One region of the Halalkalibacterium halodurans genome, then DNA from elsewhere that is predicted to be linked to it. Evidence: predicted binding sites of a transcription regulator. Region 1 holds the regulator's gene; each other region holds the start of a gene.
The links. Region 1 encodes LexA, which represses DNA repair genes until DNA is damaged. Its sites were predicted from a motif close to CGAACATATGTTCG; they were not measured.
Positions count from the first base shown of each region.

Region 2: the regulator LexA is predicted to act here: its motif matches at 3,774-3,787, upstream of FED51_RS08190 (WYL domain-containing protein).
Region 3: the regulator LexA is predicted to act here: its motif matches at 1,871-1,884, upstream of FED51_RS13830 (DNA polymerase IV).

Region 1 covers NZ_CP040441.1:2,477,138-2,482,911, reverse strand. Annotated here, with positions in the region: gene glnA (type I glutamate--ammonia ligase) at 1-1,347, shown strand, start outside; gene FED51_RS11990 (ferredoxin) at 2,325-2,573, shown strand; gene lexA (transcriptional repressor LexA) at 2,876-3,499, opposite strand; gene FED51_RS11980 (hypothetical protein) at 3,651-3,854, shown strand; gene FED51_RS11975 (YneB family resolvase-like protein) at 3,879-4,532, shown strand; gene FED51_RS11970 (DUF896 domain-containing protein) at 4,623-4,862, shown strand; gene tkt (transketolase) at 5,053-5,774, shown strand, end outside.
Region 2 covers NZ_CP040441.1:1,658,919-1,664,692, forward strand. Annotated here, with positions in the region: gene FED51_RS08165 (GNAT family N-acetyltransferase) at 1-105, shown strand, start outside; gene FED51_RS08170 (hypothetical protein) at 221-484, shown strand; gene FED51_RS08175 (hypothetical protein) at 451-831, shown strand; gene FED51_RS08180 (aspartate kinase) at 1,096-2,466, shown strand; gene FED51_RS08185 (ion transporter) at 2,509-3,327, opposite strand; gene FED51_RS08190 (WYL domain-containing protein) at 3,824-4,048, shown strand; gene proC (pyrroline-5-carboxylate reductase) at 4,095-4,934, opposite strand; gene FED51_RS08200 (glutamate-5-semialdehyde dehydrogenase) at 4,946-5,774, opposite strand, start outside.
Region 3 covers NZ_CP040441.1:2,858,923-2,864,696, forward strand. Annotated here, with positions in the region: gene FED51_RS13820 (sigma-54 interaction domain-containing protein) at 1-549, opposite strand, end outside; gene FED51_RS13825 (proline dehydrogenase family protein) at 779-1,699, shown strand; gene FED51_RS13830 (DNA polymerase IV) at 1,927-3,156, shown strand; gene FED51_RS13835 (YolD-like family protein) at 3,640-3,990, shown strand; partial or broken gene FED51_RS21405 (HIT family protein) at 4,240-4,476, opposite strand; gene FED51_RS13845 (YnfA family protein) at 4,614-4,940, opposite strand; gene FED51_RS13850 (DUF3221 domain-containing protein) at 5,008-5,550, opposite strand; gene FED51_RS13855 (LOG family protein) at 5,691-5,774, shown strand, end outside.

The DNA.
Region 1 (5,774 bases):
GCAAAGTTTACGAGAGAAGACATTTTGCGCATTGCCCAAGAAGATAACGTTCGTTTTATCCGACTTCAATTTACTGATTTACTAGGGACGATTAAAAATGTGGAAATCCCGGTTGATCAATTGCCAAAAGCCCTTGACAACAAAATGATGTTTGATGGCTCATCCATCGAGGGGTTTGTTCGAATTGAGGAATCAGACATGTATTTGTACCCGGATTTAGAAACGTGGGTCATCTTCCCTTGGACACCGGAAAAAGGAAAGGTTGCGCGTCTGATTTGTGATGTCTACCAACCTGGAAAGCCTGGAGAAGAACCAAAACCATTCTTAGGTGATCCTCGTGGCATTTTGAAGCGGGTCCTAAAAGAAGCAGAAGCGCTCGGTTTCACAGCATTTAACATCGGTCCAGAGCCAGAGTTTTTCCTTTTTAAAAATGATGAATCAGGAGAGCCAACGCTTGAGTTAAACGATAAGGGAGGCTATTTTGACCTCGCACCGACGGACTTAGGGGAAAACTGCCGCCGCGATATCGTGCTTGAGCTGGAGGATATGGGCTTTGAAATTGAAGCTTCCCACCATGAAGTGGCCCCAGGCCAGCATGAGATCGACTTTAAATATGCAGACGCTGTGACGACATGTGATAACATTCAAACGTTCAAGCTTGTCGTTAAAACAATTGCTCGCAAACACGGCTTGCATGCCACGTTTATGCCAAAACCACTTTTCGGCGTCAATGGTTCAGGGATGCACTGCAACATGTCCTTGTTCCGCGGGAAAGAAAATGCGTTCTTTGACGAATCAACCGAAAGCCAGTTGAGCGGAACCGCGATGCAATTTTTAGCAGGCATTTTAAAACATGCCGACAGTTTTACAGCGATTACGAATCCAATTGTGAACTCTTATAAGCGCCTTGTCCCAGGCTATGAGGCACCTGTTTATGTTGCTTGGTCGATGCGCAACCGGAGCCCTCTCGTTCGGATTCCATCTTCTCGCGGCTTAAGCACGCGAATCGAAGTTCGTAGCCCAGATCCAGCCGCTAATCCTTACCTTGCAATGGCAGCAATGCTAGCAGCTGGTCTTGATGGCATCAAACGCAAGCTTACACCACCGGCAGCAACAGACCGTAACATTTACGTGATGAGCAAGGAAGAGCGTGATGAAGAGGGAATTCGTGACTTACCATCAACACTAAAAGAAGCAGTCGACAACTTCCTGAAAAATGACGTGCTAGTTGAAGCGATCGGAGAGCATGCCGTGGAGCACTTTGTCGAAGCCAAAGAAATCGAATGGGATATGTTCCGCACCCAAGTGCACCCATGGGAGCGAGACCAGTACATGCAAACCTATTAATCTAAGAAACCCTTGAAGCGATAGGCTTCGGGGGTTTTATTACTTTATAAAATGGTTTACCTTTAAAAGGAACCTGAAATGAGAAAAACATTGGCTTCGAGCGATGAGGCTTGATGAAGTCTAGAAACATAGGTGATTTTGTTAAAATAGTTTATCGGATGGTGATCAAGAATAACAATTTTTTCAGATAAATGAAGTAAAGTATTTACATCTAGGTAAAATAATAGGTAGAATGAAAGTAATAAACCTTAAGGAGCTGATGCAAGACTTGAAACGGGTTAAGTATTGGTTCGATTGCAAGGTCAAAGGTAAACATAGATATGACTACTATACAGAAAAGTGCATTATATGCGGTAAAAGAGCAAACAAGGATACCTGACTAGGTGTCCTATTTTTTAGAGAAGTTAAGACTTTAAGGGAAAAATTTTAAAATAATCGACTATAGATTTTATCACATTCTTGTAAGGGCTTTATCGCTAAGGTTTTTTAGGATTGTAAGGTTTTAAGGATGGGTATGAAAATTGATTGAACACTAGCGTACAACATAAATAAATTGGTATGTAAAATACCAGGATAAGGCTTAACTATAATGTTAGATCTTATAACACGAGGGTTGACGACACATTGCTCTAGTGAATAATTATTTATTGATAAGGGTATTTATGTTGTGTAAAATGTAGTTATCACCTAAGGCACGTACAAAAAATGAAAAGGCCACTGTGCAAGAGTATTCTATGAATGAGGAAACTTGTCCCGCACTCAGGATACACTTATAGGGACGTGAGCAGTACATGCAAACGTATGAATGTAATTCCTGAGGCCTCTTGAGGTGAAGTCACTTCAAGAGGTCTTTCAAAAAGTGATTGCTTTTTCGGGACACCTTTACTTACCGACGGAAAAGTCGGAATATTAAGTGAATGGTTGTTCCTACCTTTTATAAATAGATAGAACACAACAACCTTGGGAGGGAAATCGAAATGGCAAAGTATACGATTGTGGATAAGGAGACCTGTATTGCATGTGGAGCTTGTGGCGCAGCTGCTCCAGATGTTTATGATTATGATGACGAAGGATTGGCATACGTCATTTTAGACGATAACGAAGGGGTTGCCGAAGTACCAGAAGATTTGATCGAAGACATGGAAGATGCCCTTGAAGGCTGCCCTACCGATTCCATTCGCGTAGCAGATGAACCGTTTGAAGGAGATGCCAATAAATTTGAATAATAATTCAAGATGTAAAGCTAACGCGGATTAAAGCCAAGTCAACTTTTGTGTAAAAACAGTAAGAAGCAACGTCAATGGCATGAACCATTGGCGTGTTTTTTTGCTTACAATAGCTGTTAAGTATAAGAACAACTACGGATTTGCTGCCCTTTAAAGGTTCGGCAATCGCTGTGTCTTCTTTAGCTTCAGCACGATTGTACTAGTCAAATTAAATAGTAAAGCTCAAGGAGGGCCCTTGAGCTTTTTCTAGTGTAATGGGTTATAAACAAATAGAACGTTGCATAGATTGGTGGCAGGACAAGTTAATGGATGGTACGAAATACGCCTATGACTTTTCCTAAGATCGTACAAGATGTCAAAATAATAGGTTCCATTGTTGAGTTTTCCGGTTGAAGACGGATGTAATCTTTTTCGCGGAAGAATCTTTTAACGGTAGCCTCGTCTTCTTCTGTCATGGCAACAATGATATCACCGTTATCGGCCGTTTGCTGTTGTCGCACAATGACAAGATCTCCATCAAAGATGCCGGCCTCGATCATGCTGTCCCCTTGAATTCGCAGTGCATATGTGTTGTCGTTGGCTGTTAATTGTTCAGGTAGTGGGAAATATTCTTCCACATTCTCAACAGCTGTAATTGGCAATCCGGCAGTAACTTTCCCGACGACAGGGATATACGTAGCTTTCGCTTCAGTCGTTTCAGATGCCAAATTCTCTAAGTCTAGCACTTCGATCGCGCGAGGCTTCGTTGGGTCGCGACGAATGTACCCTTTTTTCTCTAGCCTAGATAAATGGCCATGAACAGTAGAGCTTGAAGCTAGTCCAACGGCTTCGCCAATTTCGCGAACAGAGGGAGGGTATCCTTTGGCTCGAACTTCTTCTTTGATATAATCTAAAATTTCTTGCTGTCTTCTAGATAGTTTTGACAAGGTGGGGCACCTCTCTTTTCTTTCCTATACTGACTAAATTATACCATGCGAACATATGTAATGCAAACATAAGTTCTAATTTATTGTTGACACAAACAAGTGTTCTTGTTTATGATAAAGGGGAACAAACATTCTTATGAGGTGATTCTCTATGCTTAGACGTTTATCTGGCCAAGAAATTTCATTGTTAGTTGTTGCACTTATTACGTTATTATTGATGTACGGAACGCTTATATTTGCTGATGATAGCGATCCTGCTTCTACCTCTATGTTCTCGTACGAACAAGAGGAGCAACACGAGAACCTTCACGGTCAAGGATCTGTCGTCTATGAATCGATTATGCATAATGACTAAGAGTAGATAGGTTGATGATGTCCATTGAAAGCCATTATTTATTGTCGTGTCAGCACAGAAAAGACGAGCCAAGAAACGTCCTTAGCTCGGCAAAAGCATGAGCTTCTCACCCTTGCAAATAAACATGCGCTAGAAGTCGTTGCTACATTGGAAGAGCGAGCAAGTGGCTTTTCTCTAGACAGGCCTGTATTGTTAGAATGCATAGATGCTTTCCAACGCGGGCAAGCTGATATCCTTCTTTGTCAAGATGATACAAGGCTTGCACGAGGGCATTCGAAGATAGCTTTGTTACATCAGTTACGAAAATTAGGTGTCTCCATCTATACGATTCGTGATCAGGGGGAGCTTCGGCTATCAGAAGCAGATGAAATGGTCCTTGACATTGTAGCGATCGTGGAAGAGTATCAGCGTAAGCTTCATAACAAAAAAATCAAGCGAGGAATGAAACAAGCCGTCAAAAATGGCTATCGTCCCGAACGGAATATAAAACAAGGTGTTTCTGGTGGGAGAGAACGAAAGGAACTGCCGATCAAGGAGATCGTTCGCCTTCGTCAGAAAAACCTAACGTTTCATGAAATTGCCTTAACACTACAAGGTCTTGGATTTAATGTCTCGAAAGCAACGGTGCATCGTCGTTATCAAGAATATATGGACGAGCAGCTTCATGGGGAACAATAGGGCCATTCTTTTGGTTCTCCTTAGTTGCAAGATAGTCAACGTTCATGTAGAGTGATAAGGATGATTGTGAGAAGTTAGGAGGAACAACCGATGCTTTCTAAGCAAAAAATCGAGCGGATCAATGAACTAGCAAAGCGAGCAAAAACAACAGGTCTGACAGATGGTGAGCTTCGCGAGCAAAAAAAATTACGTGAAGAATACATTCAACAATTTCGTCAGTCCTTTAAAAATCAACTACATTCGGTAACGGTCGTCGATGGAGCAGGAAATGACGTAACACCAGATAAATTAAAACAAAGCAAAAATAAGTACCGCAACGACATTCACTAACGCCAGGACAGATTCCTGGCGTTTTCTATCTCTTTAACAATCAAAATGTTAATATATTTGTTTACTAATTAATAATTACATGAATTTTTTTTTAACAAATCCTAAACGAATGCTTGTGCAATCGTCCGATAACGTTTATCATGAAAAGCGAAAAGAACGTTTTCAGTAACGGAAAGGATGAAGACAGACGATGTCGAAACATGTTGAACAGTTAGCAGTCAATACGATTCGAACGCTATCCATTGACAGTGTGGAAAAAGCCAATTCAGGACACCCTGGAATGCCGATGGGAGCAGCGCCGATGGCGTTTTGTTTATGGACGAAATTCATGAACCATAACCCAGCTAATCCAGACTGGGTAAATCGCGATCGCTTTGTTTTATCGGCAGGGCACGGCTCGATGCTTTTGTACAGCCTACTACACCTTACAGGCTACGACCTCTCGCTTGAGGAGTTACAAAACTTCCGACAATGGGGAAGCAAAACACCTGGGCATCCAGAGTATGGGCATACACCTGGTGTAGAAGCGACGACAGGTCCACTTGGACAAGGGGTTGCAATGGCCGTAGGTATGGCAATGGCAGAACGTCATTTAGCTGCTACATACAACCGCGATGGGTATAATATCGTTGACCATTACACCTATACGATTTGTGGAGATGGCGATTTAATGGAAGGTGTTTCAGCAGAAGCAGCGTCTCTTGCTGGTCACTTAAAACTAGGGCGCATGATCTTGTTGTACGATTCCAACGATATTTCCCTTGATGGGGACCTACACCATTCATTCTCTGAAAGCGTAGAGGACCGCTTCAAAGCTTATGGATGGCACGTAGTTCGTGTCGAGGATGGAAACAATCTAGACGAAATTGCGAAAGCGATTGAAGAGGCGAAGGCGGACGAGCGCCCATCGTT
Region 2 (5,774 bases), 820 kb from region 1:
GGGATGATGTTAGAGGCTCGGTTGCGAAAGGTAAGATACCATCGAGGAACATATTATGATCAAATTCGTTACGGCGTGTTAAGGGAAGAATGGAAAAGTAGATGAACGCCTCTAAAAACTTGGCATACGTTCCACGTGCTATAATGAAAGAAAAAAATGGTACCAATGTGAAAATGATGAAATCACAGGGTGGGTCCGTTTCTGTTTTGAGGAGATGAACATGAAAACAAAGCTTAGGGGAATCATATTGCTTATTAGTTTGTGTCTCATTTGTGTTGGATGTAGCACTAGTATGGCTTCCGATCAAATGACAGTCAAGCGACTAGAGCCGAAAACCAATTTAGAAGAACGATTGCTGTCGGCTATAGGGAGTCCGCTTTTGTTTGAAATTGATCACTTACCGGTAGAAAAAAAGTTGAGTTTGGAGTTGAATTCTATGAAAACGGGGAAATGGTTGGCGACGCTGAAGCAATTGGCTTGTTGACCGATGGAACAGAAGAGGAAGTGATCGACTCGCTCCAGCTTTTGTTTCAGTTAAATGAGAGTGGGGAAGAACACTACTCTTCGAAAGTGGTTGCTTTTGACGAGGTCGGTGGGACTTATACAGGTTATGGAGGTAACACGAACATTTCACTTGATGGAAGATGGCTCAGTGGCTATATCGTCGAGGAAAAGGTGCCGCTTGAAAAAGGAAACAAACAATATTTAGGCTACATTGCTCAAAATGATAGTGATACGATTTCAACCCTGTCAATTGATGAGGAAGTGAAGCTAGAAGACGAAGTAGGAAGATACGATCGTATACTACTTTATTACGTTCTGATCGAGTAATAAATGAGGAGGATGACCGAGTCATTCGTACAATATGAGGCGAATTTGCTGAATGCCCACCGTCAGTAATGGAGAGAGGCTAGTATCCGCGAACAATGGAAATAAGCGGTGCTAGCCAATTTTGCATTGACGAGTGGGCTATGTTAGTTTTAGAATGTTCTAAAATGTTGAAAAAAATTCGTCTTCAAAAGGTGTTGATGAACTGCAAATGTCACTCCATTTGAACGGCAGAAAAAGAGAAATCGATAGGAGATGGAGAGTAGCATGAAAGTAACGAAGTTTGGTGGAACATCCGTTGCGAGTGCAGAGCAAATTCGCAAGGTGGCTACGATTGTAGCAGATGATGTGGAGCGTAAAATTGTCGTCGTTTCAGCTCCTGGGAAGCGGCATTCAAGCGATACAAAGGTGACGGATTTGTTAATTCGTTTAGGAGAAACGTACTTAGAAAAGGGATATGCGAATGAGGAGCTAGAGGCGGTTTTACGACGGTATGAAGAAATTGCTAAAGGGTTGGAGCTCGGCCAAGAGATCATTGATCAAATTGCGAACGATTTACACACAAGGCTAACCTTTAACCAAAGCAACCCCGGTGCATTTATGGATCAACTCAAGGCAAGCGGGGAGGACAACAACGCGAAGTTAATTGCTGCCTATTTGCAAACCAAAGGAATGAATGCAGTCTATGTAAGCCCAAAGGAGGCCGGCCTGTTGGTCAGTGATGAACCTGGAAACGCCCAAGTGTTACCTGAGGCGTATGACCATTTAAAAAAGCTTCGTGAACGTGACGAAATGATCGTATTCCCAGGTTTTTTTGGTTTTTCTCCAGACGGAGCTCTCGTCACATTTCCGCGAGGAGGCTCGGACATTACTGGAGCGATTTTGGCCGCTGGGGTGAAAGCGGAACTGTATGAGAATTTTACAGACGTGGATTCCGTGTTTGCTGCGAACCCAAATGTCGTTGAAAGTCCGGCGCAAATTCGGCGCATGACTTATAGAGAAATGCGGGAGCTTTCCTATGCGGGCTTTTCCGTCTTTCATGATGAAGCGTTAATTCCAGCATTTCGGCAAAAGATTCCCGTTTGTGTGAAAAACACGAACAATCCTAGCTCACTAGGAACAATGATTCTAGCAGAGCGAGAGTACTTTTTAAATCCTGTCATCGGGATTGCGGCAGATAAAGGGTTTGCGACTATTTATGTTCGCAAATATTTAATGAACCGTGAAATAGGGTTCGGGCGTCGGCTGTTGCAAATTATTGAAGATGAAGGCCTTTCATATGAGCATATCCCGTCAGGAATTGATGATGCCTCGGTCATTCTTCGGCAGGAGCAACTGACGGATGAAATCGAGCATCGGATATTAGCACGAATAAAAGAGGAGCTTTGTGTCGACGATGTGTTTGTTGAAAAGGATTTTGCTATGGTGATGATCGTTGGTGAAGGAATGCATAACACTGTCGGCATTTCAGCACGAGCCACGGCTGCGCTTGCTAGAGCTCATGTCAACATTGAAATGATTAACCAAGGATCGTCTGAGGTTAGTTTAGTGCTTGGCATACACGAGAAAGACGCCGATGCGGCCGTCCGTGAATTGTATGAAGAATTTTTCGGTGGTGCCGAGGAAACGGTTCAATAAAAGGAAGCTCTGTCGATCAAAGACAGAGCTTCTTTTGTATCATCATTTCGATTGTTTAAGCAAGCTTTTTAGCTCGGCTACGTCTTTTCTTAAGGCTGAGATTTCTTGTTTTAACCCATCGGCTTCACCATCTTCCTCATCGTCCGTTAACTCTGCTTTTTCAACGTTATTGACGATTACACCGATAAACAAGTTAAAGATGATAAACGTACCGATTAAGACAAAGCTGACAAAATAAAGCCAAGACCACGGAACTTCGGCAAAAATTGGTCGCATGACGCCGCTCGCCCATGACTCTAGCGTGACCACTTGGAACAATGTTAACAAACTAAGCTGTAAATTACCGAAATATTCAGGCGACACATGCTGAAATAACATCGTCCCGATAACGGCAAAAATATAGAAGAAAATGCTCATCAAGATTAAGATGTTTCCTAACGCCGGGATCGTCATCACCAACGCATCAACTAACCTGCGCAACGATGGAACAACTGAGATGGCCCGTAGTACCCTGAGAACCCGTAAAATACGGAGAACCGTCACAAATTGAGCACCTGCAAATATATGACCTGCGGCTACAATTAAGAAATCAAACCAATTCCATGAACTTCGAAAAAAAGCTGATTTCGGATTCGAAGCTAAAAAGCGCATCGCAATTTCAATCGTGAAGATCCAGAGAAGAACAAGATCTATTCGATAGAATAACCATTTATGATCAGCATAAATACGTGGATAGGTTTCGATTCCAACGATAAGGGCATTAAAAAGAATTAACGCGATCACCGTAAACGTAAACGCCCGATGATTCACGATTTTTTGCATTTTACTAGTGAAACTGTTCTGTTTCTGTCTAGCTTCCATTTTCAATGATCCACTCCTTTAATCTACTTGCACTCGTTCTATTTTACTAGAATTTAAGAAAACAGAAAAGGTTCGGATCTCCTCTGTTTCAATAAACATTTATTCTTAACGTTCCATACTCTAGCAAAGGTGAGGGGTACGCATGACTAAAGGGGAGCTGAGCTACAGATTTCATTAAAATAGTTAGAATTTGGCGAGGGCGAACAAGTGAACATAGCTAGACTCGGGCACATTTAATTAGCCCAATCCGCTGGGGATCAAATAACTTATATTCAGGTGGGTCGTTATGCTTTCCCTTGATCGTTTTTCAACTTACACAGATGGACTTGATCTAGAAATCGACCGTGTCAAATCATGATCAATTCAAATAAAAAGTGAAGGCCGTATAGAGGGATAGACATGGATTCGAATGGACTTCAAGGAAAACGAACGTACGTTCTTGAAATCGAATGTACGTTCGTGTATACTGGAGTTAAAGAGAACGAGGTGAGAAGACATGGAAAAGTTACTCAGACGAAGTGTGCAAGAACAACTAATTCTCGCTGCGATTTATCAATCTTGCTCTGGTGAATTTACGCAGCGAAAGCTATTGGTAAAGTCATTTAACGATACCCATGTGGTGGCATATTGTTTCTTGCGTAAGCAAACGCGCATGTTCAAACGGGATCATTTTTTATCGGTTCAGCCGGATCATTCAAACGTTTCTCGTCCTGCTTGGTAAACAAAAAGAACCACCTGTTGGTCGATGGTTCATTTATAATGAAGATCTACTTTTTAATTTCCAATGAAGGGGTGGAACCGAGTTCACGTGAACGATTTATGGCTGCAGTGATAGCTTCTTCGATTGCTTGCTGCATTTGCTGCTGTTCAAGAACGCGAAGACCTGCCTCTGTGGTCCCCCCTGGGCTCATCACTTCCTTATATAATTCCTCTGCCGTTTTCGATGTTTGCTCAAGTCGTTTGCCAGTCCCAATAAGCGTCTGGGAGATGAAGGCTTTCGCTTCGCTTTCTGTAAGCCCAGATTGTACCGCCGCTCGCTCCATTGCTTCTACCATGTAATAAAAGTAGGCGGGACCGCTACCGGCAAGTCCCGTGACAGCGTCAAGTTTATCCTCCGTTACTTCTGTCACTGTACCGATGGCCGTAAATATAAGGGTCGCTAGCTTTACATGAGAGGCGTTAGCATACCGGCCACCGCACAATCCTGTGGCGGATGCCCCGACTTTTGCTGATGTATTTGGCATCGTTCGGACAACAGGTACCTCATGTGCAAGCAACGTTTCGATGTAGGAGGTCGTTGTGCCCGCGAGTACGGAAATAAACAGCTGTTTCTCTGTTATTTCGCCGCGAATTTCTTCAATCGCCTCTTCAATGTTTTTTGGCTTCATCGCTAGAAATATGATCGTTCCTTGGCGTACAGCTTCTTGGCGATTTTGCGTGGTGCAAATCCCATAACGATCTTCGAGTTTTGTTAGCTTTGCTTCATCACATAGGTTTGTGGCGATCACTTGGGAAGGGAGAAGGAGCTTTTTAGACAAAAGCCCGGCAATGATGGACTCGGCCATAGAACCAGCCCCTAAAAAGGTGATCTTATGATCTTGTAGCATCGTTCATTCACCTACTTTTTGATTTGTCCTGTACCATGCACCACATATTTGCTTGATGTCAGGGCGCGTAAACCCATTGGCCCACGAGCATGTAGCTTTTGTGTACTGATGCCGATTTCTGCTCCAAACCCAAATTCAAAGCCATCGGTAAAACGGGTGGAGGCGTTATGATAGACTGTTGTAGCATCGACATTGGTTAAAAACTTACGTACGTTGGCATCCGTTTCACTTACGATGGCTTCCGAATGCTTTGAACCGTAGCGATCAATGTGAGCGATGGCTTCATCCACAGAGTTGACGATTTTCATTGCCACCTGCAAGTCTAAATATTCAGTTCCCCAATCGGACTCATCTGCCGGTTTTACGAATGGCGCGACGGCTTTTATTTGTTCATCTCCTGCAATTTGTACTTCTTTTATACGCAACTCTTCTATTAATTTGCTTACATGTTCCTTTGCCCATGCGCTGTGTACTAAAATTGTTTCTGCTGCATTGCAGACAGAAGGGCGCTGTGTTTTCGCGTTGACTGCAATCGCAACTGCCATTTCTGGGTCAGCAGATTCGTCGATATACACATGACAGTTTCCAACACCTGTTTCTAATACAGGGACCGAGGCTTCTTTTACAACTGACTGAATTAAATTTGCCCCACCACGTGGAATGAGAACATCCAAATAGTCATTTAGCTTAAACATCTCTTTCGCTGTTTCCCGGGACGTGTCTTCTAAAAGTTGAACGGCGTCCTTTGGAATCACATTTGCAGCTTCCAGTCCGCGATGAATGACAGAGACGAGTGCTTTGTTGGAATGGAGTGCAGAAGAACTACCGCGCAGAAGGACA
Region 3 (5,774 bases), 380 kb from region 1:
CAACTTGACGAGGTCACTAATGTCTCTTTCAACAGAAATTCCGCCGATTAAGGCACCGTTGCGATAGACGGGCATAGAGTTGATTAATACATGGATGTCATGCTTCGGCTGATTGTATTTTTTCTCTACTTTCATTTCTTGCTGTATTGTTGAAATAACCATTAATGCGTTGCTATCGAAAAAGGTGTTGATTGGCTGGTCCACCACTTCTTCGTAAGGGAGACCGTACATGTCTTCCGAGCGTTTGCTCCAACCTTTGACGATTCCGTCTTTATCGACAATCGTCACTGCGTCATCGGCAGAGGCGAGAAACGCTTGAAAGAAAGCATGATGCATTTGGTAAGCGTCCAGCAATTGTTTTATGAACGCTTCCTTTGAAATCCATCCAACAGGCTGTCCTTGATCGTCAACAAGGATCATGTCCTTTAGTTCGGACAGACTCACCTCAGATAGTTTCGTAGATTCATGAACCTTCAGTGCGTCATTCTCTTTTGGCTGTTCTTCTCCTAACGGGCTTGCCATCTCCCGCAAACGAACATCTTTAATCAACGGAAACACCTCCACGCCAACGATGTAAGGGTTTACAATAATGTCTAATGTACATTTATTTTATACGATTTTGTCTAAATATTCTACACTTTTTTTCGTTGTGACACCTTCCTCCACCAAAACTTTGGTCGTTTTTCACGAAAGGTTGATCCTCTGTAGTGTAACTAATCAATTGGCACGATCCTTGCATGAATATAAAGTAAAAAAGCCTATTAAAGGAGGTTTTTCTATGATGGCGCTTGAGCAGCCTTTGAAATCATTTTTTACTAGCTTATCTCAAAGCAAATCAATGAATAAATTAGCCAAAAAGTGGGGGTTAAAATTAGGTGCCTCTCAAGTGGTCGCTGGTGTGACGATTAGCGAAGCGATCGAAAAAGTAAAAGAGTTGAATGAAAAAGGACTTTCCGCCACACTTGATCATCTCGGTGAATTTGTTGAAGAACGAACAGAAGCCATTGAAGCGACAGACCATTGTATTCAGACACTCGAACAGATTGCTTCCTCCGGGGTGAACTGTAACTTGTCATTGAAATTAACTCAGCTTGGTCTTGACATCGATCAAAGCTTCTGTCTTGAAAACATGGAGCGCATTATGAAAAAGGCAGCAGAGCTAGGGATTTTCGTCCGCATTGACATGGAGGATTATGGACATTGTCAGCAAACGTTAGACATTTTAGCGGAACTTCGGAAAACTTATGACAATGTGGGAACTGTTATTCAAGCGTATTTGTTCCGCGCATTGGATGACGTACGGGCATTGGAAGGAATTCCTCTTCGACTCGTTAAAGGGGCTTACAAAGAATCGCCAGAAGTAGCCTATCAAGAAAAAGAAAAAATCGATGAAAACTACTTCAACATGATCAAGCTCCATTTGGATAGTGGAACGTACACTGCCATTGCGAGCCATGATCATCAAATCATTGATCGAGTGAAAGCTTACGTAAAAGAAAAGGGCATCTCCCATTCTCAATTTGAGTTCCAGATGTTGTACGGCTTCCGCACCAACTTGCAGGAAGAGCTCGTAAAAGAAGGCTATAACGTCCGCATTTACGTTCCATTTGGTATTGATTGGTTCGGCTATTTTATGCGTCGCCTTGCAGAGCGTCCACAAAATGTCGCCTTCGCCTTGCGTGGCTTTTTCTCAAAATAAACCGTTCGGATCTTTCCGAACGGTTTTTTCTTACCTTTTAAGAAAGTGCTATGAAAGATAAACCAAGTCTTCCTAGTGAAAGCTCAGATTCCCCTGATGATCGACAATTATGGATGATCGTGTAATGACTGGAACCACCCGTTAACAGAAGAACAAATTACTACTATTAAACGAACAAATATTCACATATACTGTACCAGAACAAATGTTCTTACGAGGTGTTGACAGTGGATAAAGTCATCTTTATGGTCGATATGGAATCGTTTTTCGCTTCTGTTGAGCGGGCGAACCATCCAGAACTCTCTGGACGCCCCTTGCTCGTCTCCGGTGATCCCGAGCGGCGCTCCGGTGTGATTTTGGCTGCGTGCCCTGTTGCCAAAGCTCGCGGGGTTACAAACGGGGAACGGCTATGGGAAGCTCAGCAAAAATGCCCAGAAGCAGTCGTCGTCCGTCCCCACATGCAGCAATATGTAACGGTTTCTGTGCAGATTACAGAGATTTTGGAACGTTTTACCGACTTGATTGAACCGTTTTCGATCGATGAACAGTTTATGGACGTCACCCATAGCCAGCGCCTATTCGGTGCTCCTCGCGAGATCGCACAAAAGGTGCAGCAAGCGATTTGGCATGAAACAGGTGTGCGAGCACGAATCGGGATGGGTGAAAGTAAAGTGCTAGCGAAAATGGCGTGCGACAATTTTGCGAAAAAGATGCCCTCCGGAGTTTTCCATTTAACCAAAGAACGAATGGAGCGGCTGCTGTGGCCCCTTCCGATTGAATGTCTATACGGGGTAGGTAGGCAAATGACGAAACATTTTCGCAACCAAGGCATTCGCACGATCGGTCAGCTAGCAAACACGTCATTGGAACGAATCAAAGGCAAATGGGGTGTGAACGGTCACGTTTTATGGCTTACCGCTCACGGCATCGACCCTTCCCCGGTCACGCCCCATTCCCATGACAAACAAAAAGGAATTGGTCACGGCATGACCCTCCCTCATGATTACGTCAAAGCCGAAGATATTCATGTCGTGCTCCTTGAGCTATGTGAGGAAGTATGTAAGCGCGCGCGGCGGGCCCATTTGATGGGACGAACGGTCGCCATCGGTGTGAGCGGAGCAAACATGGAGACCCCTACCGGCTTTCATCGGCAAATGAAGCTGACGAACCATACGAATATTACGATGGAAGTGTACGAGGGTGCTGCCACGTTGTTTGAACGTTTTTGGGACGGAAAGCCCATTCGTCGCTTACATGTGAATCTTTCCAACTTAACGAGTGATGAGGCATGGCAGCTAAGTTTTTTTGGCAACCGCGACCGGGTCCACCAGCTTGGCTATACGATGGATACGATTAAAGAAAAATTCGGAGACACCGCGATTCGGCGAGCGGTTTCTTTCCTCTCTGCTAGTCAAGCCGAGGAACGAGCGAAAAAGATTGGTGGTCATTATAAATAATGAGCAAAAAAGAGTGTTCTGAGGATCTGGATCGACCTCAGACACACTCTATCTAATAGCCTTAATCTAAAAACGTCACTTCGTACACAAATTCATTTGTCATAATATTCGCTTCTTGCTAGTATTTCGTCATTTGGGTGGTTAAGAGCAACGACACAATCCTTTCAAATTCGCTGGAACCCCTCTGTATTTTTTTAATCCTGTACCGTTTTATCATGAGTAAGTGCAATAGACATTTAAAACTATTGATCAAAGGATCGAACTAGGTTCAATTTGCTATATATGTTTATCAAACAGTAAAAAACAATTCTCCTATTAACCAAGGAGGGGCATTTGAACAGTTCATTCTAGTTCTTTATGAATTAAAGAACGTCTTCGATCCCTTTAAAACACTTCCATATGAATAAATTACCAATTGTAATCACGGTGTCTACTCGGTACTATAATAGAGAACATACGTTCTTTGGTACAGGGGTGAACTTTATGAAAATCAACAAGCTAACGCCAGGATATAACCTCAGATGGGAGTCGAGTCGGATGATGCTGCCTGAACATGTAGAGGCACTGCATACTTATCGCCGACAATCACAGAAACAAGCGAAGCCGGAGATGGATCAGCAAACATTAGACGAACTATCTTCTGTCATCCAAGCCTCTTATCATAAAAGAAAACCTGTGAGATTAACGGTTTTTGACACGTACGAAAATAAACAAATCGTCGGGGTGGTGACTTCTATCGACCGCGTGCTTGAGAAATTGAAATTCGAACACGATCAAGAATTTGAATGGATTCATTTTAACGTAATCATGGATGTTTCCTACGCAGATGAATGATTTCCTAAAAAGCTACTGTAACATTGGGATCATATGTCCTGAGTCCCCAAATAAATCCAAACACGATCAAACAGTCCCTTTTAAACGCTCGATTTTTGCCGCTAGTGCCACTCTTGTTTCAGGTAACTTCTTTTTTAACGCTTCATTGTTTAATAAAGCTTCAGAGTAGAAGTCAGCAAATGATGGTTCCCGCTCTCTTGTGATGACATGGATATGATAATGATCGAGGTCATTGAATTCTCCACCATTTTAACAAGTCGTGATACCCGCAGGATTGTATAATACCTTGATCGCCTTTACTACGATAGTCACTCCTTTCATGATCGCATTGGCTGTCTTTTGGTTAACGTCTTCTATCTCTATCACATGGGCTTTAGGAATGAGTAACGTATGCCCTTCGTGAAAAGGATCATGATCCAAGATGCCACAAACGAGCTGATCCTCGTAGACGACATGGACCGGTAGTTGCTTGTTTGCGAGCATACAGCCGGTACATTTTTTCTTTTTCTCTCATTTGGTCTGTCACCTTCTCCTGCTCTATTGACATCCGCTTATGAAATCGGTTCATTACGTTCATGACGATATTCACTCATTTGTTTCGATTTCACTATAGCCCTCGCCTTCTACGGCCTCGGCGCCCACAGCATAATCCCTACGCCCACTAAGCAAATAACGGCACCGATCCAATCATATGTATCAGGGGCTTTTCCATCTATCCACCAGCCCCATAAAACAGCAAGGAAAATAAAGACTCCACCGTAAGCTGCATAGACACGTCCGAATGACGGAAATGCTTGAAACGTAGCGATCACACCATAGAGGGCAAGAGCGACCGCGCCAAATAATCCAAGATAGACAGGCTTTCCATCCCGAAGCCAAAGCCATATTAAATATCCACCGCCAATTTCCGCTAACCCAGCTAGCAAGAAAAGCGTTGTGGCCATCACCATTCGATCCCCACCTCCCTTTTAGCTTCTTCTATGATGATACATGAAGGTAGGCAACGATTCATTCATTTTAATCAAGTTTATTTTCATCAATGATCCGTTCATGCTTTTGACCGAAGAGATTTTGTAAGTGCACATTCCAATGAGACGACTCTTTGTCGAAGGTAATGGATGTTAATAGGGCGCTTTCCTCCTGTTCTGACAACACTCGTTGAATGACTTCCTTCTCGGACAATTTTGCTCCCTCTGGCTTTTTTTCTTCCAAGACAACCACATCAGCTACCTCCGCTTGTGCTGGATAAGAATAAGCGATCGCCCCCTCAGCCCAAACAGCAATCCGTTCACCAATTTCAACTTCGATAGGCATATGATAAAAGCGAATCGCATTGTGAAATTCTTCTTTCCCTCCACTGTCGTCAAATCGTTCAGCTTCTATGCTCACAACGAGCGTCGTCTCTTCATTTACGTCCACAACGTAACCAATAATAGAGGCAGATTCCACGTCCACATCCTCAGCGGCTCCTTCTGCGTCTACCTCATGATTGCCTGTACCACAGCCACTGATGCCAACAAGAACGATAAAAAACGTAACGCTATAAAATAAGTGCTTCATCTTAAAATCCCTCCTGTCCCTCTATTAGTAATACGAAATAAAAAGCATCAGGGTTGCAGCTCGTCAAAAGATTTCGAATACATCTTTTACTTTCAAAACAAATACGATTAAACTAATAGATGGAAAGGTAGTGATGTAAGATGAAAATTTGTTTATTTTCCGGTTCCTCCCTTGGTCAACACCCGATCTATGCGGAGCAAGTCCGGGCGCTTGGTGAACAGATC